DNA from 2 places in the Staphylococcus sp. Marseille-Q1834 genome. Region 1 is predicted to be linked to the other one. Evidence: predicted binding sites of a transcription regulator. Region 1 holds the regulator's gene; the other holds the start of a gene.

Region 1 (15,732 bases):
TTATAACATTTGGATTCGCTTTGAAAATACCTGAAACGTCAGTAAAGTTTTCATAAAGTGATGCTCTTACGCCTCTAGCAATAATTGCACCAGTGATATCTGATCCGCCTCTAGGGAACGTTACAACATAATTTTGTTTAGATACCCCGAAGAAACCAGGAATAATAATTTTTCCTTCAACCTCTCTCAGTTTATAGATTTGGTCATAAGCTTTTTCTAAAATTTGTGCTTGTTGAGGCAAATCACTAACTAAAATACCAGCATCTTTAGGGGAAAAGTATGTTGTTTTAACACCTTGTGAGTTATTATAACTTGCGATTAATTGAGCATTAAAATTCTCGCCGCACGATAATAAAGCATCATATAAACGAGGGGGTTCGTTTTTTAATGTTTTAATGATGTGTTCAAGTGTTTCATCAATTGTAGTTAAAAAAATCATATCCATCTCTAGCTCTTCTAAAATATCTGCATAGCGCTGAATAATTTCCTTCTTTTTATCTTGATAGTCTAATCCATTTAGAACCTTTTCATACAAACGAATTAAAAGGTCAGTTGTTTTTATATCATCTTTGTGTCTTTTTCCAGGAGCAGAAACAATAATGATTTTACGTTCGTCATCTTCATTGACAATATTAAGGACTTTTTTAATTTGAGTTGCATTTGAAACAGAACTACCGCCGAATTTTGCTACTTTCATAAATTGTATCAACCTTTCTAAAAAATCAGAAAATTCTATTTAATTTTCTGATACCCCGTGGTAATATATATCTATATATTCACTTTTTACGCTAAAAAAGTCCTATCAATTTAATATGATTTAATAGTATACTATAATAAAGTATATTTCAAGAAAACAATTGTATTTCTCAGTAATACAAATGGGGGAAGATAGTTATATGAAAGAATTGAACGTTGCTTTACTTGGCCTGGGAACAGTTGGGTCAGGCGTAGTAAAAATCATAGAAGAAAATAGACAACAAATTAAAGATACGCTCAATAAAGATATCATTATTAAACATATTTTAGTTCGTAATAAATCTAAAAAAAGACCTATCAATATTAGTCAATATCATTTAACAGATGATGTAGACGAAATCTTAAATGATGATTCAATTGATATCGTTATCGAAGTTATGGGAGGTATTGAACCTACCGTTGATTGGCTTAGAGATTCGCTTAAACGTGGTAAACATGTTATTACAGCGAATAAAGATTTACTAGCCGTACACTTAAAACTTTTAGAAGATTTAGCTGAAAAACAAGGCGTAGCACTAAAATTTGAAGCAAGTGTAGCAGGTGGTATTCCAATCGTTAATGCAATCAATAATGGATTAAATGCCAATAATATTTCTAAATTTATGGGAATTTTAAATGGTACTTCTAATTTTATTCTTTCTAAAATGACACGAGAACAATCATCATTTGAAGAAGCACTAGAAGAAGCAAAGCGTTTAGGCTATGCAGAAGCGGATCCTACTGATGATGTTGAAGGAATTGATGCAGCACGTAAAGTAGTGATTACTTCTTATTTATCATTTAACCAAGTCATTAAATTAAATGATGTAAAAGTTAGAGGAATTAGTAACACAACATTGAGTGATATTAATGTAGCAGATAAATTAGGTTATAAGATTAAATTGATTGGTAAAGGAACATATTATAACAGCAAAGTTTCAGCATCTGTAGAACCAACTTTAATACATAAATCTCACCAATTAGCTGCTGTGGAAAATGAATATAATGCTATTTACGTTATTGGTGATGCTGTAGGAGACACTATGTTCTACGGTAAGGGGGCAGGTAGTTTAGCTACAGGTAGTGCGGTAGTAAGTGACTTATTGAATGTTGCGTTATTCTTTGAATCCAATCTACATACACTTCCTCCACATTTCGAATTGAAGACTGATGAAACACGCGAATTAATGGATAATGATGAGTCAGTTTCTCTTAAGGAAAAGTTAAATTATTATGTTGTTATTCATAGTGACAAATCAATAGAAAAAATTGAAGGTGAACTAAAAGCGATATTACCTTTCCATAAATCGCTTCAAATAGAAAAAAGAGATGAAACATCTTATGGTGTAGTGGTTATTGGCTTAGACGTATCTCCTGAAGATGAACTAAGTAAAGCAGGATTGAATGTTGAAAAAATTTATCCAGTTGAAGGAGTTTAATAATTATGAAAAGATGGCAAGGATTAGTAGAAGAATTTAAAGAATATTTACCTGTGAATGAAGACACACCTCATTTAACACTTAATGAAGGGCATACACCACTTATCCATTGTGAAAATTTATCAGCAATGTTAAACATTGACTTATATGTCAAATTTGAGGGTGCAAATCCTACAGGTTCTTTTAAAGACCGTGGCATGGTAATGGCTGTCACTAAAGCAAAAGAGCAAGGTAAAAAAGTAGTTATTTGTGCTTCAACTGGTAATACATCTGCTTCTGCAGCAGCCTATGCCGCAAGAGCAGGTTTAAAAGCAATAGTCGTTATTCCTGAAGGTAAAATAGCGTTAGGAAAGTTATCTCAAGCGGTAATGTATGGGGCAGAAATCGTTTCTATTGAAGGAAATTTCGATGAAGCTTTAGAAATTGTTAAAGAAATAGCGGCAAATGATGATGAAATTGAATTAGTGAATTCAGTTAACCCATATCGTATTGAAGGACAAAAAACAGGAGCATTTGAAATTGTTGAACAATTAGAACAAGCACCAGATGTTTTAGCGATCCCAGTAGGAAACGCGGGAAATATCACTGCATATTGGAAAGGGTTTAAAGAATATAACGAGAAAAAAGGTAGCCAGTTACCACAATTATTTGGTTTCCAAGCAGAAGGTGCATCTCCAATTGTTCAAAATAAAGTAATTAAAAATCCTGAAACAATTGCTACTGCTATTCGTATCGGTAATCCTGCTAGCTGGAGTAAAGCGACAAAAGCGTTAGAAGAATCTAATGGTTTAATTGATAGCGTAACAGATGAAGAAATTTTAGAAGCTTATCAATTAATGACTTCAAAAGAAGGTGTATTTAGTGAACCAGCAAGTAATGCTTCTATTGCTGGACTTATTAAATTACATCGTGCAGGTAAGTTGCCAAAAAATAAAAAAGTTGTAGCTATTTTAACTGGTAATGGCTTAAAAGATCCTGACACAGCTATTTCTATTTTAGATAATCCTATTCAACCGCTTCCGAATGATAAAGCAAGTATTATTGATTACATCAAAGGAGCATTATAAATGAATAAATATTTGCACCTTAAGATTCCAGCATCAACTGCTAATTTAGGAGTAGGATTTGATTCAATTGGAATGGCTATCGACAAATATTTAAATTTATATGTTCATAGAATCGAAGGTGATGAGTGGGAATTTGAGTATTTAAGTCCAGAATTAAACAGTCTTCCTAACAATAAGGACAATTACATATATCAAGTCGCCCAACAAGTTGCTACTAAATATAATATTGAGTTACCGACGTTAAAGGTTGAAATGAGAAGTGACATACCATTAGCAAGAGGATTAGGATCTTCAGCATCTGCTTTAGTTGGAGCATTATATATAGCTAATTATTTTGGTAACATTCAGCTTTCAAAATATGAGTTACTTCAGTTAGCAACTGAATTTGAGGGTCATCCCGATAACGTAGCGCCGACTATATATGGAGGCCTATTGGCCGGATATTATAATCCAGATACTAAAGAAACAGATGTCGCTCATATTGATGTGCCTGACGTGGATATTATTTTAACTATTCCTCCATATGAATTAAAAACTGAAGATTCTCGAAATGTTTTGCCAGATAAATTTTCTCATAAAAAAGCAATTCAAAATAGTGCGATTAGTAATACAATGATTTGCGCCTTAATACAGCACAATTATGAACTTGCTGGGAAGATGATGGCACAAGATGGTTTTCATGAACCATATCGTCAACATTTAATTCCAGAATTTGAAGAAATAAAAGCGTTAGCCAAGAAATATGATGCTTATGCTACAGTGATTAGTGGAGCGGGACCTACTATCTTAACATTAAGTCGTAAAGAAAAAAGCGGCGAGTTGGTAAGAGCATTGAGACATCAAATTACACATTGTAATTCTGAATTAGCTACGATTAATCAAGTAGGTGTAGTTGAAGAAATTGTGTATCCTTCTTAAATTTATTGTAAAATGAGAACAAGCAATTTTTGAAAGGAGCACCATAAAAATATGAGTAATTTCAAAGTGATAGTAATGGATATGGATGATACTTTAATTAATAGTGATAATAAAGTAAGTCCTGAAACGAAAGAGTATTTAATAGATCTTCAAAATCAAGGCTATAAAGTAGTTCTAGCTTCTGGACGACCAACAGAAGGTATGTTACCCATAGCTAAAGAATTACATTTAGATAAACATGATAGCTATATCATTAGTTATAATGGTGGAAAAACAATCAAAGTAGCCACTGAAAAAGTTGAAGTAAGTAAGAGTGTCTCAAAAGAAGACTTTGATAAAATCGCAGACTTCTGTAGAGAAAAGAACTTTTTAGTGTTAACTTATCAAGATGGTCATATCATTCACGATGGTGATCACGAATATAGAGATATTGAATCTCAACTTACTGGTTTACCGATGAAGAGAGTAGACGATATCAAAAAATATATCAATGAAGATGTGCCTAAAGTGATGGGTGTAGATTATGTAGAGAACATTACGAATGTAAGAGATGCATTACATGGTTCATTTAATTCCAATATTGATGTTACTACAAGTAAACCATTTTTCTTAGAGTTTATGGGTAAAGGCGTATCTAAAGGTAATGCTATTAAAGCGTTATGTGAAAAGTTAGATATTTCTTTAAAAGAAGTAGTGTGCTTTGGCGATAGTTTAAATGACCAGTCTATGTTTGAAGTAGCAGGTTATTCTGTAGCTATGGGAAATGCTACTGAAGAATTAAAAGAAGTAGCGGACAAAGTGACATTAGATAATGATTCTAATGGTATACCAGCCGCTTTAAAAGAAATTTTATAAATAATTAAAGCATGAGTACTTATTAACGTTGAATATACTAAAATGTTTTTAGTAAAAACGTTAATAAGTATTCATGCTTTTTAATATTACTTAGCAGTATGTGTCCAATCATGTTTGCCACGATAGCGTTTGACATAAGCGTAAACTTGGTCCGCTGCATAATCTAAATTAGTATAAACAGTAATAGTATATGCTGATTGATTATCGTTAAATGGTTCATTACTAAACACGTCTTTTAAATGGATAAATAAATTCTCCATCTGATCGTGTTCGAGACTTGGATACTCTCGTAAAGTACGTTTAAGTAGCTGACCATTTTTCTCTTCAAGAGATTGGACTACGATTACAAAACGCTCTTCACTTTTAATGACATCGTCAAATAAATTTGTTTGACCAACCATTCTTCTCACCTCTAAATCGATATCTTAAGACTTATTATACAGAATAAATTAAACCGTGGAAATACACAGAATACGTTTCAATGAAAAAGCGAACAGTTAAGAGAGAAAGAGGATATATATGTTCATATCCAAAGTTCTCTTTACTGTTCGCTTAAAATATAAAAATTCTAATTATCATGATAGTGATGAGGCGTAATATCCATTTCATCTAACTTAACATATTTTGTTTTTCTAATTACTTTATGCACCAAGAAAATGAGTGCTAAAACAATTAAAGGTAAAATATTAATGATGAACTTACCGATATGACCACTAAATAAATCGCCTATTGAATTACCAAAATATAAGAAAATAAGTGTTGCAAATACTAGGATTGGACCTAGAGGATATAAAGGTGATTTATAAGGTAATAAAGTATTGATATCTTTGCCTTGGCGTTTTATCGCTTTACGTAAACGCACTTGAGCCCATGAGCTAGCTGCCCAAACAATAATTACCAATGAGCCAATAATATTTAATAAACTAAATACTGCATTAGAATAAAAGTTAGCGATAATAATGATTGCTACAATTAAAATATATGTTGTAACTAAAGCACGTAAAGGAAGTTTCGTTTTTTCATTTAATTTACTTAAGAATTTCGGCGCTTGTTTTTCATCACTTAAAGAGAATAACATTCTACTAGTAGTATACATGCCCGAGTTCGTCGCTGATAATAATGAAGTTAAAATAACTGCATTAATAACAGAAGCCGCGAAAGCAATTCCAATTCTATCAAATACAATGGTAAATGGACTTTGAGATACAGATTCATGCTCATTTAGTAACAGTGGATCTGAATAAGGAATAATGGCTGCAATGACAGCGATAGACAATACGTAAAATAATAAAATTCTCCAAAAGACTTGTTTAACGGCTTTAGGCATTGTTTTTTTAGGATTATCTGATTCACCAGCTGTCACAGCGACAACTTCTGTACCGCCCACTGAGAAACCCGCTACAAGTAATACGCCTAAAAAACCTGAAAAGCCGCCAACAAACGGTGCTTGCCCTTTAGTATAATTTTCAAAGCCATAAGTATGGCCACCTAGGATACCAAGAATCATTAAGAAACCAACAATTATAAATACTATAATTGTAATCACTTTAATTAGTGAAAGCCAAAACTCAGTTTCCCCAAATGCTTTAACTGTGAATATGTTTAATAGGAATATTATCGTAATGAAGATTAAACTCCAAGTAAGCGGACTAAAGAATTTAAATATATCCCAATAAAACAAAACATTTGATGCGACCATTACGTCTACACTTGAAACTAAAGACCACATTATATAATATAGCCATCCCATCGTAAAACCTAGAGAAGGATCAACGAAGCGGGTAGCATATGAACTGAATGAACCTGATACAGGATAAAAAGTAGCAAGTTCTCCAATTGATGACATTAAAAAATAAAGCATAACGCCTATTAATAAATAAGCTAAAATAGCGCCTCCAGGACCTGCTTGAGCTACAACGCTACCAGTAGCTACAAAGAGACCTGTACCGATTGCTCCGCCAATTGCAATCATGGATATGTGTCTTGAACTAAGACCACGTTTCATATTGTTATCTTCCATATGTTGTCTCCTATACAAAAATTAAATATACACATCATTTTAATGCTTTTATCTCAAGTATTCAATAACTTTTAAACAATTCGTTCTAAAAATTTTAAATTTTCTGATTTTTCAAGAAAAAGTGAAAATACGTTTATCTACAAGGGAAATGGGTTTAATAATAGTAGCTATTAGATTATAATTATTACAAAGTAAGGTAATGAGAGGAGATTTACTATGTCTAAAGAAGATAAAAAATTGACTGGTTTATTCGGACATCCCGTTTCAGATAGAGAGAATAGTATGACAGCAGGCCATCGTGGTCCGTTATTAATGCAAGATATATATTATTTAGAACAAATGTCACACTTTGATCGTGAGGTCATTCCTGAACGTCGTATGCATGCAAAAGGTTCAGGCGCATTCGGTACATTTACAGTAACGAATGATATTACTCAATATACAAGTGCGAAAATATTCTCAGAAGTTGGTAAACAAACAGAAATGTTTGCACGTTTCTCAACAGTTTCAGGTGAGCGTGGAGCAGCCGACTTAGAAAGAGATATTCGTGGTTTCGCTTTAAAATTTTATACAGAAGATGGAAACTGGGATTTAGTTGGTAACAACACGCCTGTATTCTTCTTCAGAGATCCAAAATTATTCATTAGTTTAAACCGTGCCGTGAAACGTGACCCACGTACTAATATGAGAAGTCCTCAAAATAACTGGGATTTCTGGACAGGTGTCCCAGAATCATTACATCAAGTAACAATTTTAATGTCTGACCGTGGTATGCCTAAAGGTTTCCGAAATATGCATGGCTTTGGCTCACACACATATTCAATGTACAACGATAAAGGTGAACGTGTATGGGTTAAATATCATTTCAGAACTCAACAAGGTATTGAAAATTATACAGACGAAGAAGCTGCTGAAATTGTTGGTGGCGACAGAGATTCTTCTCAACGTGATTTATATGATGCGATTGAACGTGGAGATTATCCTAAATGGAAAATGTACATTCAAGTAATGACTGAAGAACAAGCTAGAAATCACCCAGACAATCCATTTGATTTAACTAAAGTTTGGTACAAAGATGAATATCCTTTAATTGAAGTAGGGGAATTTGAATTAAATCGTAACCCTGAAAACTATTTCATGGAAGTTGAACAAGCTGCGTTTGCACCTACAAATATTGTTCCAGGTCTAGATTTCTCACCAGACAAAATGTTACAAGGTCGTTTATTCTCATATGGTGATGCGCAACGTTATAGATTAGGCGTTAATCACTGGCAAATTCCAGTAAACCAACCTAAAGGAGTAGGCGTAGAAAACTTATGCCCATTTAGTCGTGATGGTCAAATGCGATTCCTTGACGGAAACCAAGGTGGCGGACCTCATTATTATCCAAATAATCAAGGTGTTTATGATTCACAACCAGAATACAAAAAACCACCATTCCCTGTAGATGGTGATGGTTATGAATACAATCAACGCCAAGATGATGACAATTACTTTGAACAACCAGGTAAATTATTCCGTTTACAAACAGATGATGCTAAAGAAAGAATCTTCAAAAATACTGCAAATGCTATGGATGGTGTTTCTGAAGATGTGAAACGTAGACATATTCGTCATTGCTATAAAGCTGACCCTGAATACGGTAAAGGCGTAGCAAAAGCATTAGAAATTGATATTAACGATATCGATTTAAAAACTACAGAAGATGAAACATACGAAAACTTCAAATAAATTAAAATATTAATTGCGCATAATTGAACCTTGTGGTAAAATTTTAAATCGTAAGAATTCCTAGTTGTAAAAGAAAGGATGTTAATTATGCGCGTTAATGTAACATTAGCTTGCACAGAATGTGGCGATCGTAACTATATTACGACTAAAAATAAACGTAATAATCCTGAGCGTATTGAAATGATGAAATATTGCCCAAGATTAAACAAACACACGCTACATCGTGAAACTAAATAATCACTTATCTTTTAAATACGACATTTTAAGATAATATTAAAGAGCTAAGACTGCTGACAAAGTTAGAAAGATTTTGTCAGCAGTCTTTTTTTATTCATCAAAATTCTAATAAAGTGATTTATAATTTGAAATTTAAAATTTTAACTACTTGCAAATGAAAAAAGATGTGTTAATATATAAAACGTAATTATTACGATTTGTAAAAAGGAGATATCATTTATGGCTAAAAAATCAAAAATCGCAAAAGAAATGAAAAGAGAAAAATTAGTTAATCAATATTACGAATTAAGAAAAGAATTAAAAGCGAAAGGTGATTACGAAGCTTTAAGAAAATTACCAAGAGATTCTTCACCAACGCGTTTAACTAGAAGATGTAAAGTAACAGGAAGACCTAGAGGTGTTTTGAGAAAATTTGAAATGTCTCGTATTGCGTTTAGAGAACATGCACATAAAGGTCAAATTCCTGGTGTGAAAAAATCAAGTTGGTAAACTTTTATAAAAAGTACTACTTTAGTCCATTTACAATATAAATAAAAGGTTGTAAAGTATATAAGGGTGAAAATCATGAATGATTTATGTAAATGCTTTGTAAATTGTTCGTATTTTCAATGTTAAATAAATTTATATAGGGGCTATGAAATTAAAATGAAAATTTTTGACTATGAAGATATCCAATTAATTCCAAATAAATGTATTGTTGAAAGTAGATCAGAATGTGACACAACGGTTCAATTCGGACCAAAAACTTTTAAATTACCAGTAGTACCAGCAAATATGCAAACAGTTATGAATGAAGAACTTGCACAATGGTTTGCAGAAAACGATTATTTCTATATCATGCACCGTTTTGACGAAGCAGGTCGTATTCCATTTATCGAAAAAATGCAAAACAAAGGTTTATTTGCGTCAATTTCTGTAGGTGTTAAAAAGAATGAATTCCAATTCGTTGAAGAGTTAGCTGAAAAAGGTTTAGTACCAGAATATATTACTATTGATATTGCACACGGTCACTCAGATTCAGTTATTAATATGATTAAACATATTAAACAACACTTACCTGAATCATTTGTTATTGCAGGTAATGTAGGAACTCCTGAAGGCGTAAGAGAATTAGAAAATGCTGGCGCAGATGCTACGAAAGTAGGTATTGGTCCAGGACGAGTTTGTATTACTAAAATTAAAACAGGATTTGGTACAGGCGGTTGGCAATTAGCTGCATTAAATATTTGTAGCAAAGCTGCTCGTAAACCAATTATTGCTGACGGCGGAATTAGAACACATGGTGATATCGCTAAATCTATTAGATTCGGAGCAAGCATGGTAATGATTGGATCATTGTTTGCAGCACACGAAGAATCTCCAGGTGAAACTGTTGAATTAGAAGGTAAACGTTATAAAGAATACTTTGGTAGTGCTTCTGAATTTCAAAAAGGTGAACACAAAAATGTTGAAGGTAAAAAAATGTTTGTAGAGCATAAAGGTTCACTAAAAGACACATTAGTTGAAATGCAACAAGACCTTCAAAGTTCAATTTCATATGCTGGTGGTAAAGATTTAAAATCATTAACAACAGTAGATTATGTCATTGTAAGAAATTCAATTTTCAATGGGGACAGCGACAGAGGTTAATTATAAAAAGTGGCAGGTGTGACTTATTAAAAAATTTCTTTTATTTTCATTGTTATTGTTGTCCTTTATCTTAATAGTGCCACTCAACGAAAGTCCATCCCTCATTCATTTACAAAATGACGTTCAAGCTAAAGTCAGTAAATGGATGAATGGGGATACTAGTGTTAAAAATAATACGTTAAAAGTTCCGAAAGATCAGGAATTTGCAATTAATAATATACAATTGAATACATCTAAAAGCGAAGTTGAAAAACACTTAGGTCAACCTAAGCGAGTGACCACGAATGAATATGGATTAAAATGGTTTACTTATTATGATGGCGACTATAATAACTTTGTTATGGTAAGCTATTTAAATAATAAGGTCAACGCACTATATAGTAATCAAAATATTATTACGTCTAAATCGAAAATAAAATATAATACACCTAAAGAGGTTGTTGAAAAACGTTTAGGTCAACCTATAAATGAAGTAGTTAAAGGAAGATATCGTTTCGAAGTTAAAGATGATGAATATGATGTCTTCCATAAAGATCATGTATATTCTACAGTATTTTATGATAAGCATAACAATAATGGTGTTACTGCACTATTACAAGTTAGTGAAGCGATGGAGAATCGATTGTCTCAACAATACGGCGCGCCATCCTCTGCTTTAGAAAAAAGCTTTGAATATCAAAATTATGATTTAGTAAATGCTGAACGTAAACAACACGGTTTAAACACTTTAACTTATTCAGATAATCTAGCTCAAACAGCTAGAAAACATAGTGAAGATATGGTTAAAAATAATTACTTTGATCATACAGATTTACAAGGAAATTCGCCATTTGATCGTTTGCGTAAAGATGGCATCACATTTGATACTGCTGGCGAAAATCTCGCTTATGGACAGAAGAGTAGTATTTTTGCTCATGAAGGTTTAATGAATTCTTTAGGGCATCGTAAAAATATTTTAAATAACGATTTTACTACGTTAGGTGTCGGCGTAGATTTTAATAAAAATCGTCAGCCATATTGGACTGAAAATTATACTGGTGAGTAGTTTAAATATTGAATGTTTGGGGTATCTTTTTATTGATAAGGAAGTTGATAATATGACTACTAATACAAAAAATAAAAAAGACATTCTTGATAAAGTGAAAGATATTTTAAACAAAAAAGACACAGTTGAAAAAAAGAACTAGAGCTAGTCAAAAAAGACTAGCTCTAGTTCTTTATTATATTTAAATATATAAGAGAGATAGTTAACTTAAGAAAACAAGTGCTACTTATAATTCTCTATAAAGACCTATTACTTTACCGATAACAGTAACGTTATCTAAATAAATAGGATTCATAGTGCTATTTTCTGGTTGTAATCTATAACGATTTTTTTCTTTGAAGAAACGTTTTACAGTAGCTTCATCATCTTCAGTCATTGCTACAATGATATCTCCATTTTCTGCAATTGTTTGGCTTCTAACGATGACTTTATCTCCATCTAAGATGCCAGCCTCAATCATACTTTCACCAACAACATTTAAAATAAAAATATCGCTATTGTGAGTAGAAGTTAAATGCTCTGGTAATGGAAAATATTCTTCAATATTTTCAACAGCGGTAATAGGAATACCAGCTGTGACTTTACCAATTACTGGCACATATATTGTTTCTTCCATATTAATAGAGTCATTTGATTGTTCACTCACGATTTCAATTGCTCTTGGTTTTGTTGGATCTCTTTTTATATATCCTTTTTCTTCTAATCTTGATAAGTGACCGTGAACAGTTGAACTTGAAGCTAAACCAACCGCTTCACCAATTTCACGAACACTTGGTGGATAACCTTTAACTTGAACTACATGTTTAATGTAATCATATATTTCACTTTGTCTTTTTGTTAATTCTCTCATATATAGGCACTCCCTATGTTTATTTAACGTTATTATAGCATTAATTTTTCATTAAAACAAACATTTGTTCGTTTTTGTATTGACTAGGAACATCTGTTCTGTTAAAGTGTTAATACAAACAAATGTTCTGGGAGTGTAATAAATGATTAATAAATATACTAGTAATTTGATTAGCAATATAGCCATTGTAGTAATCTCTTGCGTTGTTTTTCTAGTTTTTTTCATTAGTTTATATCATAGCTCGCAAATGGAACAAACGTACGAAATTACAGATCATACTATCTCTAAAAAAGCTATGTTAAATAGTGACGATAAGAACATAAAAGACACAAATACAGAACAAACAGATTACAAAGTGTTCGCGTTAGTCCAATAAACTTTTAATGTGTAGAGTAATTATATATAAAATTTTAAAAGCATAAATTCCTTATATAATTAGTTAAGGAATTTATGCTTTTATTTTTAGGAAAGTAATAAATGTTAGAAAGTATGTTGATGGGGTAATAGCACTCAATACACGAGTTTATTTAATATAAACATATATTTATAATTTGAATCGTTAGTTATGGCAGAAATAGCTTTTCAAAAACTTTTTTAACCCACATATTTTTGGTATATTTTATGAAGTAATTAATAAAAATATTTTATTCGAAAAGAGAGTGATTGCCTTGACTAAAGACAATTTAAATATAGATAGAATTAATGAATTAGCTAAAAAGAAAAAAGAACAAGGATTAACTGAAGCTGAAGCTAAGGAACAGTCTAAGTTACGTAAAGCTTATTTAGAATCATTTAGAAAAGGGTTTAAACAACAGATTGAAAATACTAAAGTAATAGACCCAGAAGGAAACGACGTTACACCTGATAAATTGAAAAAAATTCAAGAAGAAAATAAAAATAATAAAGGTTAAAATTCAAGGTTTAACCCCTTGAGATTAATTCCTTATCAAAAACAATATATTTAAGTTATAATATAACAAAGATTATTTAGTAGAAGGGAAGTATTATAGATGTTTAACGAGAAAGATCAATTAGCCATTGATACTATTCGTGCTCTAAGTATTGATGCAATCGAACAAGCAAATTCTGGGCACCCAGGTCTACCTATGGGAGCGGCTCCAATGGCTTACACTTTATGGACACGCCATTTAAACTTTAATCCTCAATCAAAAGACTATTTCAATAGAGACCGTTTCATTCTTTCAGCGGGTCACGGTTCGGCTTTACTTTATAGTCTTCTTCATGTATCTGGTAGTTTAGAATTAGAAGAACTTAAGCAGTTCAGACAATGGGGATCAAAAACACCTGGTCATCCTGAATTCAGACATACTGATGGTGTAGAAGTAACAACTGGTCCATTAGGCCAAGGTTTTGCAATGTCAGTAGGTATGGCTTTAGCAGAGGATCATTTAGCAGGTAAATTCAATAAAGAAGATATCGATATCGTTGATCACTACACTTATGTATTAGCTTCTGACGGCGACTTAATGGAAGGTATCTCTCATGAGGCCGCTTCTTTTGCTGGACACAATCAATTAGATAAATTAATCGTGTTATATGATTCAAATGATATTTCTCTTGATGGGGAATTAAATAAATCATTTTCAGAAGATACTAAACAACGCTTCGAAAGCTATGGATGGAATCACATCTTAGTTAAAGAAGGTAATGACCTAGAAGAAATTGATAATGCTATTACTAAAGCTAAATCTCAAAAAGGTCCTACAATCATTGAAGTTAAAACAATTATTGGTTTCGGAGCTCCAAACGTAAGTGGTACGAACGGCGTTCACGGTGCACCACTAGGCGATGACGAAAGAAAATTAACATTTGAAGCTTATGGTTTAGATCCTGAGAAACGCTTCTACGTGCCAGAAGAAGTATATGAAATCTTCCAAACAACTATGTTAAAACGTGCTAATGAAAATGAAGATGCTTGGAAAGAAAAATTAGAAGAATACTCTAATAAATATCCAGAATTGGCAGAAGAATTTAAATTAGCGATTAGCGGTAAATTACCTAAAAATTATAAAGATGAGTTACCTAAATTTGATAGTGAGCATAACGCTGCTACTCGTGCTGATTCAGGTGAAATTATCCAAGCTCTAAGTAAATCAGTACCTTCATTCTTTGGTGGTTCTGCTGACTTAGCTGGTTCTAACAAATCTAATGTTAAAGAAGCTATAGATTATGACCGTAACACACCTGAAGGTAAAAACGTTTGGTTTGGTGTAAGAGAATTTGCAATGGGCGCAGCAGTTAATGGTATGGCAGCTCATGGTGGTCTCCACCCATATGGTGCAACATTCTTCGTATTTAGTGATTACTTAAAACCTGCACTTCGTTTATCATCAATTATGGGACTTAACTCAACATTCATCTTTACTCATGACTCAATTGCAGTAGGTGAAGATGGTCCTACTCATGAACCAATTGAACAATTAGCTGGTTTAAGAGCTATTCCAAATATGAATGTGATTCGTCCAGCTGATGGTAATGAAACAAGAGTAGCTTGGGAAGTTGCTTTAGAATCTGAACAAACACCAACGTCATTAGTATTAACTCGTCAAAATCTTCCTTATTTAGATGTTGATGAAGCTACAGTTGAAGAAGGCGTTCGTAAAGGTGCCTATACTGTTTATGAAACTGAAACTAAACCAGAATACTTATTATTAGCTACTGGTTCAGAAGTTAGCTTAGCTATTGAAGCGGCTAAAGACCTAGATAAACAAGGTAAAGGTGTAAGAGTAGTTTCTATGCCGAACTGGTTAGCATTTGAACAACAAAGCGATGAATATAAAGAATCAGTAATTCCTAAAGACATTACTAAACGTGTTGCTATTGAAATGGCTTCACCACTTGGTTGGCATAAATACGTTGGTACTGAAGGTAAAGTTATCGGTATCGATGGATTTGGCGCAAGTGCCCCGGGTGATTTAGTAGTTGAAAAATATGGATTTACTAAAGAAAATATTTTAAATCAAATTAGAACATTCTAATTGATTACTAATGCTAGAGAGAAGACTTTCAACGGGAAAGTCTTCTTTTTTATTAAATTTTAGGTATCAAAATGATATGGTAATTTGTTATCATAATAAATGTGTTTTTATTCTTAAACTAGCTATTGAAAATAAGATAGTTATTTAGTAAAATTCAGTAGGTATAGAAAGTGGGTGAAACAATGGCAACTTGGTTAGCGATATTAT
Region 2 (15,732 bases), on a different contig from region 1:
AGGCATGTAGCGCATTTTAGTCTTACGATGCTTACTTTTGTTTAACTCTAGTTTCATTGTTCACATTCTTTCCCTGTAAAATAATAAATTTCATATAAATTCATTACATTTAAAAGCACTGCAAGTTAGGATAAAACGTAAGCCGATGATCATCAACATAAGTGAATATGAGTTACTCTAAGTTTTCAAATATCAATGTGTATGATTGTCGTGTTTTATACTGAGGTGCCTGAACTTCAATGCACGATATAATACTGTATGTTCTTTAAATTAAGTTCTCGACTAGCTTATTACATTATAAATATATTTCTTAAAAATTTACTAAATATAACTTTCTTTATGTATCACTTATGATATAAGTCCTATGTATTGTAGTATAACCTATAAACAAATTCAATTTATATTACAATAATGTCATTCTGTTAACATTGTTTCTTTTTGAAACTGATATTTATTTTATTCATTTGTCTGTTATTTGGTACTGCCTTTTAAAGAAAATAAAAAACAATAGTACAACGTTTATGTGTACTATTGCTTCAGCACCAAATCTAGCTCACGCCTAAGGCAATCTTAGCGTATCTAGACATCATATCTTTATTCCATGGTGGGTTCCAAACGATATTCACTTCTGTATCTTGAATTTCAGGAATTTCAGCTAATACAGTTTTAATTTGTTCAATAATTTGTGGTCCAAGTGGACAACCCATTGATGTTAATGTCATTTCGACTGTACATAGACCGTCGTCATCAACATTCACTTTATATACTAAACCTAAATTAACGATATCAATACCTAATTCAGGGTCAATTACCATTTCAAGTGCACCAAGGATACTATCTTTTAATGCTTCTTCCATTAGTATCACCTCTCAATATTATCTTTCCCTTAATATATCAAATATCCGACAAAACGCCAATAAAATGCTATGATACTACTAAACAAGAAATTTGATGATATGTTACTCAAGGAGAAATTTATGGAACCTTATTTAATTTGTTTAGACTTAGATGGAACATTATTAAATGATAATAAAGAAATCAGTTCATATACAAAACAAGTTTTGACAACATTGAAGAAGCAAGGACACCGTATCATGATTGCGACTGGCCGTCCTTATCGTGCGAGTCAAATTTACTATCATGAACTTAATATGGATACACCTATCGTTAATTTTAACGGTGCCTATGTCCATCATCCTAAAGCTGATGATTTTGAAACGACACATGAAGTGTTAGATGTTGATTTATCTCGTAACATGATTGAAGCACTTCAGAAAGCGAATGTGACGAATATTATCGCTGAAGTTCGAGATCATGTATTTATTAATAATCATGACCCACGTTTATTTGAAGGCTTTTCAATGGGAAATCCTAAAATCCAAACGGGTAATTTATTAGAAGAATTAGATGAACCCCCTACTTCTATTCTAGTTGAGGCGGAGGAAGTCAATATTCCACGTATCAAACAAATGCTAACGCGCTTCTATGCTGAGAATATTGAACATCGTCGTTGGGGAGCACCATTTCCTGTTATTGAAATCGTGAAACGTGGTATAAGTAAAGCACGTGGCATCGATCATGTGAAAGACTATTTAAACATTGACCCATCTCGTATTATCGCTTTCGGTGATGAAGATAATGATATCGAAATGATTAAGTATGCTAAATATGGTATCGCTATGGATAACGGTTTAGATGAATTAAAACATATCGCTAACCATATTACGCATTCTAATAATGAAGATGGGATTGGACGTTATCTCAATGATTTCTTTGACCTAAATATGCCTTATAAAGGATAAATGTTGATGATAAGTGAGACAGAATTTAATCATTAAATTTTGCCTCACTCTTTTTATGATATAGATAATGGAGGTTTATATATGACTAAGATTATTGTTATCGGCGCTGTAGCTGGAGGCGCAACGTGTGCTAGCCAGATTCGTCGACTAGACAAAGAAAGTGACATTATTATTTTTGAAAAGGACCGCGATATGAGTTTCGCGAATTGTGGTTTACCTTACTACATCGGTAATGTTATAACTGAACGCAAAAAAGTCTTACCTATTACACCTGAAACATTTAAAGATAAGAAAAACATAACTGTAAAAACGTATCATGAAGTAATTAGTGTAGATGATAAATCGCAAACTGTGCGTGTATTAAATCATCAAACAGGCGAAACATTTGAGGAATCATATGACAAGTTAGTTTTAAGTCCTGGTGCAAGCGCAAATCACCTAGGATTCGATAGTGACATGATATTCACATTGCGTAACATGGAAGATACTGATGCAATCGATGACTATATTGAACAATACCAAGTTAAGAAAACTTTAGTTGTAGGTGCAGGTTATATTTCTTTAGAAGTAGTTGAGAATTTGCATCACCGTGGATTAAATGTGACATTGATTCATCGCTCTGAACAGGTAAACAAATTAATGGATCAAGATATGAATCAACCTATTTTTGATGAACTCGAGGCAAATAACATTGCTTATCGCTTAAATGAAGAAATTGAAACAATTGAAGGAAAAACGGTAACATTCAAATCTGGACGAAAAGAGGATTACGATTTAATCATTGAAGGCGTAGGAACACACCCTAATACTAAGTTCTTGAACTCATCAAATATTAAGTTGGACGACAAAGGATTTATTCCGGTGAATGATAAATTTGAAACGAATATTCCTAATATTTATGCATTAGGCGATGCTATTACGTCTCATTATCGTCACGTAGACTTATCAGCGCAAGTGCCATTAGCATGGGGTGCACATCGTGGCGCAAGTATTATTGCGGAACAACTCGCTGGTAATAACAAGGTGACGTTCAAAGGTTATCTCGGCTCTAATATTGTGAAATTTTTCAACTATACCTTCGCTAGCGTTGGAGTGAAACCTTCAGAATTAGATCATTTTAATTATGAAATGGTTGAATTAAAAGGTGGAGCTCACGCTGGTTATTACCCAGGTAATAGCGATTTGCACTTACGTGTCTATTTTAATAAAGAGAATAGACAATTATTACGTGTAGCTGCTGTAGGCAAGAAAGGCGCTGATAAACGTATAGATGTATTATCTATGGCCATGATGACAGGCGTTACTGTCGATGAACTTACAGAATTTGAAGTAGCATATGCGCCACCATATAGTCATCCCAAAGATTTAATCAATATGATTGGTTATCAAGCTCGCGATATTAAATAAAACAAAACTCGAAGACACGAGATAGTATTCCTAGTAATTCCTATCAAGTGACTTCGAGTTTTTATATTATTAATTTTAAAATCTATCCTAAACCAAACATTTTAGTTATAGGTCCCCATGGTAAAATAACGCCTAATGCCATTGTAATAATGATTAGCACTATTGTTGACCAGAATAAACCATGACTTGCTTGGCCTTTTTTTCTTTTAGCAATCGAAACTTCCATTAAAGCTACGACGCCAAGACCACAAAGCATTTTTAACGTTAGTAACATATGATTGCCACCACCGCCATGACTCGCTGCCATGAACTCTTGAATTAAAAGCCAGAAGCCTGAGAATAATGTAAACAACATAAATACTCTTAATGCCATTTGTAATGGTTTAAACATTGGTGTAGGGCCTTGCTTTTTAGAAATATGTAAAAATGCTATAACATATAACACAATTGTTAGAACCCAACTTACAATATGCATATGTAACAAGACAAATTCCTCCCCCATACTTATTATTACTTTCACCTTAATATCATAACATATATTGTTAATATTCTTATAATTAAAAAAGGTCGCCATAACGGCGACCTTTCAGAGATTATAGCATAATATATTATTCGCTATCTTTAGCAATATATGTTGTTAACGTACCGATGTTATCGATTGTAACTTTAACTTCATCTCCAGGTTGTAAGAATTGTGGTGGTTGTAAACCTGCACCTACACCAGCTGGCGTACCAGTAGCGATAATATCGCCTGGATGTAAAGCAACATATTTAGAAATTTCTTCAATTAAATCATCAATTTTATTAATCATTTGGCTTGTATTACCATCTTGACGAATTTCATTGTTAACTTTAGTAACGATATTAACATTCTCTGGTGTTGGAAGTTCATCTTTAGTTACGATGTAAGGTCCCATTGGGCAACCACCAGTTAAACTTTTAGATAAGAATGCTTGGTCTTGCGCTTGTTGTGCAGTACGGTCAGTAATGTCATTAATGATTGTATAACCGTAAATATAATCTAATGCTAAAGCTTTTGGAATTTTCTCTCCGGCTTTACCAATAACAATACCAAGTTCTCCTTCGTAGTCTAATTGGTCTGTGATATCTTTATGATTTGGAATTGTTGCTTCGTCACCAGTTAATGATGAAGCGGCTTTCGTAAATACATATAAGCGCTCTACTTCATGATTTAATTCACTTGCATGATCTTTATAGTTACGTCCAAAAGCAATCACATTATTTGGAGGCGTAACTGGAGGTAAGAATTCAATATCGTTAAACGCAATTTTATAATCGTCTGCTTTACCACTTTCCTCAGCAGCAACAACAGCTTTACGTACTTGCTCTTGGAAATCTAACGTTTGGTTTTGTTGTAAACCTTCTAACAATGTTTTCGGATGGAAATCACCTTCACCGAACTCTGCGAAAACTTGTTTTAAATCGCAAACTGCGTCTTCACGCTTAACTTTAACGCCATATGATTCAGCGTCGTTATACTTGAATGATAAGAATTTCATTCATTATCAACTCCTCATCTATATCTTAGTTCATATTATAACTTTAAACATAATTAAATCACAAATATATCTGTCTGAAATTTTAGAAATTTAGCATATTTAATTCAGTTTTAAAAGTAACTTAAACAAATTGAACTATTTAGATATAAATTTAAAATCTCATAAAACCACATAGTATTTAAATTTTTATTCATGTTCATCTACGCTAATTTCTTCATATTGGAAGAAATAAAGTGAACCTGAAACCTTCGCGCCAAGTATCGTTTCTAGAGTATTTTGATAATATTTCATTTGGATTTTATATTTTTCGCGTAGTTGATGACCTATTTCTTCTTCTGTCATTCCTCTACGTTTGTTGAACGCATCTGTTTTATAATCCACGAAATAATATTGACCATCTTTTAAATAAATTAAGTCAATCATACCTTGAATAATAGATACGTCTTCATCTTCCTCTGGCATTTCGTCTACTTTAGCTTGGTTCACTACAAAAGGTAACTCTCTAAATACTTTATCGGCTTGAGCAATCTTCATGTACAACTTACTTCTTACAAACCTCATAATCTCTTCATATTGAATGTCTTGTTTCGCATCTGCTTCAATAATATGTTTCTCTATTAAACGATCAATATAATCATTTAATTCAGTTTCTGTTAAACGTTCTTCTCTAAACGGTAGATGTTGCATGACTGTATGCATTAACGTACCTATTTCATTCGCTTTACGCTTTTTATTCTGTCTTAAGAAATGAGGGCGTTCATAAGTTGCTACACCAATACGATATTGTCTTACTCTTTCGTAACTTGTACCACTTTCTTCTGTTTCAAGTTGGCGTTTCAATTCAGAAACGGATTGTTTCGACGGCTTCTTAGTGTCCTTAATATAAGGATATTTAAATGATAGTTTTTCATTAATTTGCTGTTTTAAACCATCATCATTAGAACCACTTGTCTCAATATCCTCTACCGTTCTATGTTCATTTTTTTGAGCTTCATTCTCAAAAGTAAGATCATCAAAATAAACCGTTTTAATATCTACTGAAGGATATAAACTTTCTTCTAAATTATCAATAGAAGTTTCAAATTGTAATTCTGGTACTAATGAAGTTGATTGGTGCTTCGCCAAAATACCATAAATCAAATCGAACGGTCTATTTGCCGACAAACGTTCATGTAGTGCAATATGATTTTTAGAAATTGGTAGACGTTCAAATTTAGCTAATGTTTCTTCTTTATCAACAGTTCCAATCAATATTAATTGCTCTTTAGCTCTTGTTAATGCGACATAAATTAAACGCATTTCTTCAGAAATTAATTCTTTCTCAATCATAGATTTAATCACTACTGAAGATAAAGAAGGGAACGCTATATTTTCTTCTAAATCATAATATTCCATACCTAAACCAAACTTTTGGTTAAGTACTAACGGCTGTCTTATATCACCTTTGTTAAATTGTTTAGATAAACCTGAATAGATAACAAATGGGAATTCTAAGCCTTTACTACTATGCACTGTCATCATTCTGACAACGTTATCATTAGGTCCTATTACATTTTCTTCACCAAAGTCTTTATTACGCTCAATGAGTTCGTCGATAAAGCGAATAAATTGATATAATCCTCTGAAACTTGAGTTTTCAAATTCAATCGCTTTATTAAATAAGCCATATAGGTTGGCGCGTCGGCCTTTTCCACCTACTAATCCACTAAAGTATTGGATAACATAATGATCGTTATAAAATTTATCGATGAGTTGATATACAGGATGTTCTTGGCTATAGTCTTGATATTGTGATAAATCATCTAAGAAATATTGTAATTTCTCTTTCAATGCTGGTTGCGCATTGTCGTCTTGAAGATAATGTATGATGGATTGATAGAAATAATCATCATGAGCGCTTACCACTCGAATTTGCGCTAGCTCATCTTCAGTAAATTGATAGATGACTGAACGCATTAATCCTACTAGATAGATATCTTGTAGTGGATTATCAACTGTTCTTAAAAATGATAAAACGAGACGCACTTCTGTCTGTTCAAAATAGCCTTCTTTGCTTTTAACATGAAATGGAATATTGTGATCTTTAAACGCTTGTTGTAGATTACGTGCATTACTTAATCCACGTTCTAGAATGACAATATCTTTGAATGTAGCTTGGCGATATGACGCCGTTTTTATGTCATAGACAAGCTTATTCTTAATAATATCCTCCACTTGTTTGACAATGTATTGCGCTTCTTGTTCTGACTTCTCTAAATCATTATCTTCACTACTAGACTGAATAAGCGCATGTAATTCAAGTGGCATTGATTTATCCGAATACTTTGTAGCGCCAAAATATAATCTTGCATCAGCATCATAATTAATTTCGCCTACTTCTTCATCCATCATATGATCGAATAAGTAGTTCGTTGTTGATAAGACTTCTTTACGAGAGCGGAAATTCTTTGATAAATCGATACGTAAACCTGTTTGATTTCCAGTTTTCTCAAAACGATTATATTTATTCATAAACAACGTAGGATCGGCCTGTCTAAATTTATAAATAGATTGTTTAACATCTCCAACCATAAATAAATTACCGTTCGATTCGTCACCACGTTTAATAGTTGAAATAATCGCTTCTTGAACTTGGTTCGTATCCTGATATTCATCAATTAAGATTTCCTCAAATTGTTGACGATAATCTCTAGCAACATTTGATGGATTCCCTTGTTCATCAGTTAATATTTGCAATGCGAAGTGTTCATAATCAGCAAAGTCTAAAACATTTCGACTTCGTTTCTTCTCAGCGAAATCATTAATAATATCTTTGACTATTTGAATTAAATAATGGATACGAGGTCCTAGCTTATTCATATCTGTTTTTAATTCTTCAACAGAACGCATTAAATATTCGTTTTTAACTTTATTGATTATTTTTTTATATTCATCATAAAATCCTTTAGCATCTACTAAAGTTTGAGGATCAATACCTTCCTCTTCGTTATCAGTTTTAAGTTTTTTAGAAATTTGAGGTAACTTCTCTGGAGTATAGTTGATGATCATTTCACGATTAACTACACTACCTTCCATCATTTTGGCGCATTTTGCTTTTTCTAACTTCATCACATCAAGATGTTTTTCTGTTCCAATACCATTAGAAAAATTATTATCCGCTTCTAATAATGAGCCATAGGCAGCTTTAATATAAATTAATGCTAATCTATTAAGTTCTGCAATATACTCCTGTTGCAAGGCTTCATTGTCATACAAATCTGTTAAAGAATCTAACCATGCAAAGGGCGAAGGATTTGCGATACTGAAATTATAAAATCGTTTTAATATATCTCTAAATTGGTCATCATTACGGTCATTAGATAATTGTTCTACTAACGTAAGAAATGCTATATCTGGATCTTCATAATGTTTTTCTAACACTTCATCAATAGATTGTTCCAATAATAAAATATTCTCAACATCACTAATTGTTCTAAAGTTAGGGTCCAAATCGATAACATCATAATGTTGTTGAATAATCTTCAGACAAAAACTATGCAGTGTTGAAATTTGGGCTTGATGAATTTTAATGCGTTGGTTTTTAAGATGTTCATTATCAGGTTCTTGTAAAGAGGCTTGTTGAATACGTTGTTCAACTCTATGTTTCATCTCTCTCGCACTTAAATTAGTAAAAGTAACGACAAGTAATTTATCAACGTCTATTCCATCTCTAAGAATCTTTTGAATAATACGTTCAACTAAAACTGCTGTTTTACCTGAACCGGCAGCGGCTGCTACTAAAATATCTCGCCCGCTAGCATAAATACTTTCCCATTGTGCATCTGTCCACTGGGCATCTTGTGGCTTATCAGGTATATTATTCATCGTTATCCCCACTTTCTAACTCCACTTCTTGAATCGCTTGTATAGGATCAATAGATTCATCAACATGACGATAATGCTTACTATCTATAATGCTATCGACATGACAAACTGATTGAAAACTACAAAATTGACATGGCAATTGATTATCAAATTTTAATGGTGCCACCTCTGTGTGACCATCCATTATATTTGAAGCAGTCTCAATAAAGTTATCTTTATTATGTTTGATGAATTTATGAATCGTGTTTTCATCTGCTACACTGCTTGCTTTGCTAAGGCCACCGTCTTTTTTTAATGTAATCGGTACTATATCAGATTTAGGTGTCGTGTCTAAGCGAATATCCATAGCATCTACCACATCTACATCACTGTTAACTAAACCTCGTAATTTATATTCTTGAAGGAACGCTTTATCCAACGCTTCTTCTTTCAGAGCATCTTCAGCCATTTCTCCCCAATCTTTGAACTTAAGACGTTCATCATGGACATGGAAGTATAGCAATCCGCCTGGCTTAACTTCTTCACTTAAATCTAAACGTTTCGCATTTTGTAAGGCAATATCCATATAAGTCATCATTTGCATTTGTTTACCATAGTAAACTTTTTTCAAATCAAGGTTAGCGCTATAATTGGAAGATTTGTAGTCTATAATATTGATGAAACTTTTGTTATTTGTCGTATAAGTATCAATACGGTCGATTTGTCCACGAATATTCACTGGAATACCTTGTTTTGTAATTAAAGGTTGAGCTATTAATTCTTCTTCATCACGGGGTGTTTTTCTGAATCCCGTTTCAAAACGTTGTGGTCTAAATTTCGTATGCTCGTTCTGATAACGTAAAGCTTTTAATGTACTTTCTACAATCACGCCGATACGTTTAGAGACATAACGATAGTATGCATTAGAATCCATTAGATTGAACTGAATGTTTGGTAACACATTTTCTAAAGCTTCAAGCGTTAATGCATGAATTCTTTGATTATCAAGATGCTTAAAATCACCATTAATTTTATCCGAAATATATTTTAAAGCGGTATGGAAAATGTTACCTAAATCAAATGTTTCTAATTTATATTTCGTACGTTCATTTAGACGTAAGCCATAATTGGCATAGTGTTGGAAAGGACAATCATTATACCCTTCAAACCGAGACACACTAGCATTAATAGCCTTACCGTATAATGAAGTCGCTAATACTTCATCTAACTGTACTGTTTTATTATCATAAGTTAATGCAGTTAATAAATAATTTAGTCCTTCATTTAAATCGTCATTATCACGCATAACTTGATACGCATCTAACCATACATCAGCAACCATTTCATTTTCTAGCCATGCTTTGAGCGATTCAAATAACGTGATTTTAGTTTGATGAGGATGTTCCATAAGCTCTAATGGATGCGCATTATGTTTATAGTGAATGTTAGTGACTTCAAGACCATTAAATAATGCTTGAATTTGATTTAAGAATGGACTTTTTTCTTTTTCGTCTCCTTGCACGCCCATTAAACTATATGAAAAGGTCACTTGTTCACAGGCACGTGTCATAGCAATATAACAAACAAAGGCTTCATCCATTTGTAAAATATCAGAAGTAGGACTCAATTCCACACGTGTTTGTTGCTCAAAAACTTTCTTCTCCTCGTCTGTAATTAAACTAGATGAAGAAATCGGTTGAGGCATGGCACCATCATTCATTCCTACCATATAAATGTGTTTTTTATTATCAACTTTAGCTAAATCCATCGTACCAATACTCACTTGGTCTAAAGTTTGAGGAATCATTAAAAACTCCAACTGCTCTAAGCCAATGTCGAATACTTCTAAAAATCGATTTAATGTCATTTCTTCCTCATCAAAGACCATGACTAAGTCATCTAAAATATGAATTAAACCATTCCAAATTTGATCGATTTCTTCAGCTGCTTCGTGGTAACCATCTACATCTAATTGATCTCGATGCGCCATTAAATACTTTGGTATATCAAATGATTCCATTGTTTCATAGAAAGCGGTCGCAAACCCTTTAACATGATTAACACTGTTCATCGCTTTTTCGAAGCGCAATATTTTATCAATCATATCATTTTTCAATTGCACCACTTGTTCAAATGTTGCTCGTTCTTCTTCAGTTAGCTTGTGTTCTTTTCGGCCCATTTTGGTGAAATTATCAATACTAAATAACTTTTCATCTAACCAACGTTTGCCATAGATGCCGCGTTCAACAACAAAATTTTCCAGTAAATCAATTAAATAATCACTATTTTTAAAATGATTAGAAAGAATATTCGTCTTAAATAAACGCATCATCGGACTTATATTCCAATTGGTTTGAATGACTTCAAGCAATGAGCGCACCATTTCCATAATTGGATGGTGTGTCATTGATTTCTTCACATCAATATTAAATGGAATGTCGTACTGAGGTAATACGGAATCAAATAAATACGCATAGGCTTCATCACGATATAAAATAGCAATATCTTGATATCTAAACTGTTTATCACGTGTATCTTTAATAATTTGTCGCGCTATCTCATTGACCTCTTCACGCATACTAGAAGATTCTAAAATGTTGATATGACCTTGGTGTGCAGTTGGATTTATTTGTAAAGCATCAAATTGTTGTTCAATTTGAAGTAAGTCGTGATTGTTAAAGCGATATGGTTTCTTGAAGTAAACTTCATTTAATTCAATATGTAAATCATTGGCAATTTCTTTTAAATGCGTTAAAACTTCGGATGGCTTTCTAAATAAGCTAAATGGATCTTCTTTGCCATCAGTTGTAAGAAGGACTGTCACCTTTTTAGCATTCTGTACCAAGGCCTTAATAATTTGGTATTCAAGTGTCGAGAAGTTATAGAAACCATCTATATATATTTCTGCGCGTTTAAGCCACTCAGATTGAGGCATAATTTGAATAAACTGATTCAAACTATCTTCAGCGGTAATAAATTCTCCTTGTAAACGTTCCTCAAAATAATGATATATAAGTGCAATATCTTCTAATTTATGACGCGTTCTTGTTTGAAGTTCATTCTCTTGAAGGAATAAATCCAAATGTTCAGGGGTAACTGAATATTTTTTAAAGTCTTGGATTTGTTCACTCAATTTTTCACTAAATCCATAATAATTCACTTGTGATTTGTATAGTTTAAGCTCTGATTTATGTTGTTGAACAAGGTTATAAATCATCATCTCTGTTCCAGCTTGAGTTAAGCGTTCTTCCGTTAGGCCCCCAACTTCTTGAAAAATTCTATAACTCAATCGTTCAAAGTGTAAAACTTCGGTTCTTAAACTTCCATTTAATTCTTTATCATTCACAAATGATTGCTCTAATTGAAACGTACTTTGTGTAGGTGCGATTAAAATAATTGGATCACCTAGTGGATCTTGCTTCATTTGACTTTTTATATTACTAATCATTTGATGTGATTTACCAGTGCCTGCTCTACCAAGATAAGCATTTAATTCCATTACTCCCCACTCCTTTAATGTTATTTTAACATAGAACATACGTTCCCTAAAGTAATTTATAATTTCTTCATAGAAATTATAAAGTGGGACAGAATTCAATGTACTGAATTCTGCCCCACTCACAATTTACTTATTATTATCTGGATTAAAATTAAATTTAAAGTCGTCTAATGGCCAAAATCTGAATGAAACCTTACCGACAATTTGTTCTTTGTCTATTAAACCAAATGCACGACTATCTTTACTTACTTCTCGATTATCTCCAAGTACTAAATATTTATCTTTAGGAATAACATTAGAATTTGGATTGGCATTGGTTAAATCTTTTGTTTCAAATGATCCTGTAATGTATTCTCCTTGTTTACGTTTCTCATTATAATCTAAATAAGGTTCATCTACCTTTTTCCCATTGATATAAAGTTTGTCATTTTTATATGTAACGTTATCTCCAGGAACACCAATCACACGTTTTACGTAATCATCTTTTTTATTAGCATGAAAAACAATAACATTCCCTTTTTTTACGTCTCCAACTTTATATCCAAGAATATTTACCATTACGTGTTGACCATCCTTTAATGTTGGATCCATTGAGTCGCCTTTAATGGTATATGATTTAGCGACAAAGTTAACCATTACCCATACAAGTAATAGACCTACCGCTATAGCGACAATCCATTCAATTATTTCTTTTTTCAAATATAACACCTCATCTACTTGTTAAACTGATAGGTAAATTCTTTAAATGGATAATATTTTAAACTTACATCGCCAACAATATCTTTGTCCTTGATTAAGCCATAAGTTCTTGAATCGCTTTTATTATCACCATTATCGTTTAATACAAAATACGAATTTGGTGGAATGATATCTCCATTAGAATTATTTAAATCGCGTAATGCTAAATTATTAATATCTCTATTTTTAGCATAATTTTTATTCACTTGTCTATCGTCACGATATAATTTACCATCTCTTACTTCGATTGATTCACCGGCTTTTCCGATAATACGACTAAAATGAAGTTGATGATTATGACGATACATAATGATATCACCATCATCTAATAAATTAAATAACACTTTGATTTTATTAACGATGAGACGATCGTTTTTATTAAGTGTCGGTGCCATTTCATCACTAGTTACTACTGCGCCTCTAACAATAAAGGTTTGAATAAACACTACAAATATAATGGCGCATATTAAAGGCACAATCCATGTCATTATCTTTCGCACATCGTCACTCCTCGTCAGCACCCATAAAATGTTTTTCTACTCTTTTCCCAATAAACCACAGTGCCACTGTGACTAATATTAGAGCAATCGCACGTATTGGATGAGTTAAAAATGTTGTAACTTCTTTTCCCATCACAGCTAAAAAAGTAATAGATATTAACTTAGAAACTAGTAATATCAAAAAATAATATTTTGCTTTAATATGAGATAAGCTTGCTACAAAATTGACAAGCGTATTCGGCGTGAACGGAAAACACATTAAAATGAAAATAGGAACAATACCTTGTCTATCAATAAAATGAATTAATTTCTCTACTGATTTTCTTTTTCTAATCTTTTGCATAAAACGAGCATTCACAAATTTTCTACAAATATAAAATACAGTATAGGTACCTGAAACAATACCTAACCAGCTAATTACCGTTCCTATAAGAAAACCGTACGCATGAACATTCATAATAACGTATAATGTTAGCGGAAGTACAGGTACAATAGCTCTCAAATAGAGTATGATGAACCCTGCGAAATAACCTAATTCCTGTAATACGTTAAACCATTGCTCAATTTGATGGAACACTATCGCATCGAATCCTTCCTTAAAGTTAATAGCACTCTTTAACGCTATTATACATGAAATATTTTACACATATTATATTAGAAATCTACATTTATCATAATAAATCAGTCACAGGTAGTAGCCTCAACTCATCCCTTAGTTTTAAATTTAATAGTATAGAAAAGAAAAAGGAGCGAGACAGAAATTAAAATCATTTCGCCGATCTCCAGCTTGCTTTGTTTGTGGAATTTCTTATTGAAATTCTTTGTGCTGGGGCTCGTTTTCTAACTAGCGTTAGCTATAGATTTACTTTTCGAAAGTCTCTATGTTGGGGCTTGCTTTTCTAGCAAGGATGACTAGGTTTGAAAAAGCTTGATTTAAGCACATTTTCTAATCAGTCAGCTACTGCCAAAATATTAAAGTAGGCTGCGACATTTAATTTTGTCCCAGCCTCTTTCATCTTATGATAAATATAAAATTGAATTTCTCTTAACTACTATAAACGTTCTTCTAATTCTTTTTTCTTATCTTCATATCCAGGTTTACCAAGTAAAGCAAACATGTTTTGTTTATATGCTTCTACACCTGGTTGGTTAAATGGATTAACGCCTAATTGGTAACCACTCATTGCGCAAGCTAATTCGAAGAAGTATACCACGTAACCAAATGTTTCTTCATCTAATTGAGGAATATTAACTACTACATTTGGAACGCCTCCATCAGTATGTGCTAATAGAGTACCTTCAAACGCTTTAGTATTCACTTCATCAATTGTTTTACCAGCTAAGTAATTTAAACCATCTAAATCATCACTATCTTCTTCAATAGTAATATCGTGTTTAGGATGGTTCACTTTTACAACTGTTTCAAATAAGAAACGACGACCTTCTTGTACGTATTGACCTAAAGAGTGTAAGTCAGTTGTGTAATTTGCACTTGATGGATAGATACCTTTGAAATCTTTACCTTCAGATTCACCGTATAATTGTTTCCACCATTCATTGAAATATTGCATAGAAGGCTCATAGTTAATTAACATTTCAGTAGTATAGCCTTTGCTATAAAGGATGTTACGAATAGTTGCATATTGATAAGCAATATTTTCATCTAAATTATCAGATGATAATTCTTTACGTGCTTTGTTAGCACCAATCATAATTGATTCGATATTGATACCAGCTGCTGCGATTGGTAATAAACCTACTGCTGTTAATACAGAATAACGACCACCTACATCATCAGGTACCACAAATGTTTCGTATCCTTCATTATCTGCTAATTGTTTTAAAGCACCTTTCGTTTTGTCAGTTGTAGCGAAGATACGTTGTTTCGCTTCTTCTTTACTATATTTATCTTCGACTAACTTTTTAAATAATCTAAAAGCTACAGCCGGTTCAGTTGTTGTACCAGATTTAGAAATAACATTAACCGAGAAGTCTTTATTAGCTAAATAGTCTACTAATTCTTGTGTATAGCTTGAAGATAAGTGATTACCTACAAAGACAATTTCTGGGAATTCCGTATTATTGCGGAAAGCTGGAGTTAACATTTCAATTGCCGCACGTGCACCTAAATATGAACCACCAATACCAATCACTACTAATACATCTGAATTTGATTTAATACGTTTAGCAGCTTCTACGATTCTTGAAAATTCTTCCTTATCATAATCTTCAGGTAAATTTACCCATCCTAAGAAATCGCTCCCAGCGCCAGTTCCTTCATGGATCGTTTTATGAATCGTTTTAACGATATCTTTTTGTTGATCTAATTCGTGTTGTCCGAAAAATTCTAAAGTTTTACCATAGTCTAATTGAATATGAGTCATTTAAAAAAGCCTCCTGATTTCCTTATTAATTTAATTCTA

The links. Region 1 encodes LexA, which represses DNA repair genes until DNA is damaged. Its sites were predicted from a motif close to CGAACATATGTTCG; they were not measured.
Region 2: the regulator LexA is predicted to act here: its motif matches at 12,104-12,117, upstream of addB (helicase-exonuclease AddAB subunit AddB).

The regions. Positions count from the first base shown of each region.
Region 1 covers NZ_CAKASN010000002.1:145,975-161,706, forward strand. Annotated here, with positions in the region: gene LIX58_RS09860 (aspartate kinase) at 1-697, opposite strand, end outside; gene LIX58_RS09865 (homoserine dehydrogenase) at 897-2,174, shown strand; gene thrC (threonine synthase) at 2,180-3,241, shown strand; gene thrB (homoserine kinase) at 3,242-4,159, shown strand; gene LIX58_RS09880 (Cof-type HAD-IIB family hydrolase) at 4,211-5,014, shown strand; gene LIX58_RS09885 (hypothetical protein) at 5,101-5,415, opposite strand; gene LIX58_RS09890 (amino acid permease) at 5,583-7,034, opposite strand; gene LIX58_RS09895 (catalase) at 7,251-8,765, shown strand; gene rpmG (50S ribosomal protein L33) at 8,853-9,002, shown strand; gene rpsN (30S ribosomal protein S14) at 9,222-9,491, shown strand; gene guaC (GMP reductase) at 9,648-10,631, shown strand; gene LIX58_RS09915 (CAP domain-containing protein) at 10,657-11,676, shown strand; gene lexA (transcriptional repressor LexA) at 11,903-12,526, opposite strand; gene sosA (DNA damage-induced cell division inhibitor SosA) at 12,669-12,902, shown strand; gene LIX58_RS09925 (DUF896 domain-containing protein) at 13,195-13,437, shown strand; gene tkt (transketolase) at 13,537-15,525, shown strand; gene LIX58_RS09935 (YneF family protein) at 15,708-15,732, shown strand, end outside.
Region 2 covers NZ_CAKASN010000001.1:231,306-247,037, forward strand. Annotated here, with positions in the region: gene LIX58_RS01240 (acyltransferase family protein) at 1-57, opposite strand, end outside; gene LIX58_RS01245 (metal-sulfur cluster assembly factor) at 549-857, opposite strand; gene LIX58_RS01250 (Cof-type HAD-IIB family hydrolase) at 978-1,802, shown strand; gene LIX58_RS01255 (CoA-disulfide reductase) at 1,884-3,209, shown strand; gene LIX58_RS01260 (YisL family protein) at 3,292-3,693, opposite strand; gene LIX58_RS01265 (fumarylacetoacetate hydrolase family protein) at 3,818-4,729, opposite strand; gene addA (helicase-exonuclease AddAB subunit AddA) at 4,916-8,593, opposite strand; gene addB (helicase-exonuclease AddAB subunit AddB) at 8,586-12,071, opposite strand; gene lepB (signal peptidase I) at 12,198-12,770, opposite strand; gene lepB (signal peptidase I) at 12,785-13,309, opposite strand; gene LIX58_RS01290 (TVP38/TMEM64 family protein) at 13,314-13,889, opposite strand; gene LIX58_RS01295 (glucose-6-phosphate isomerase) at 14,362-15,693, opposite strand.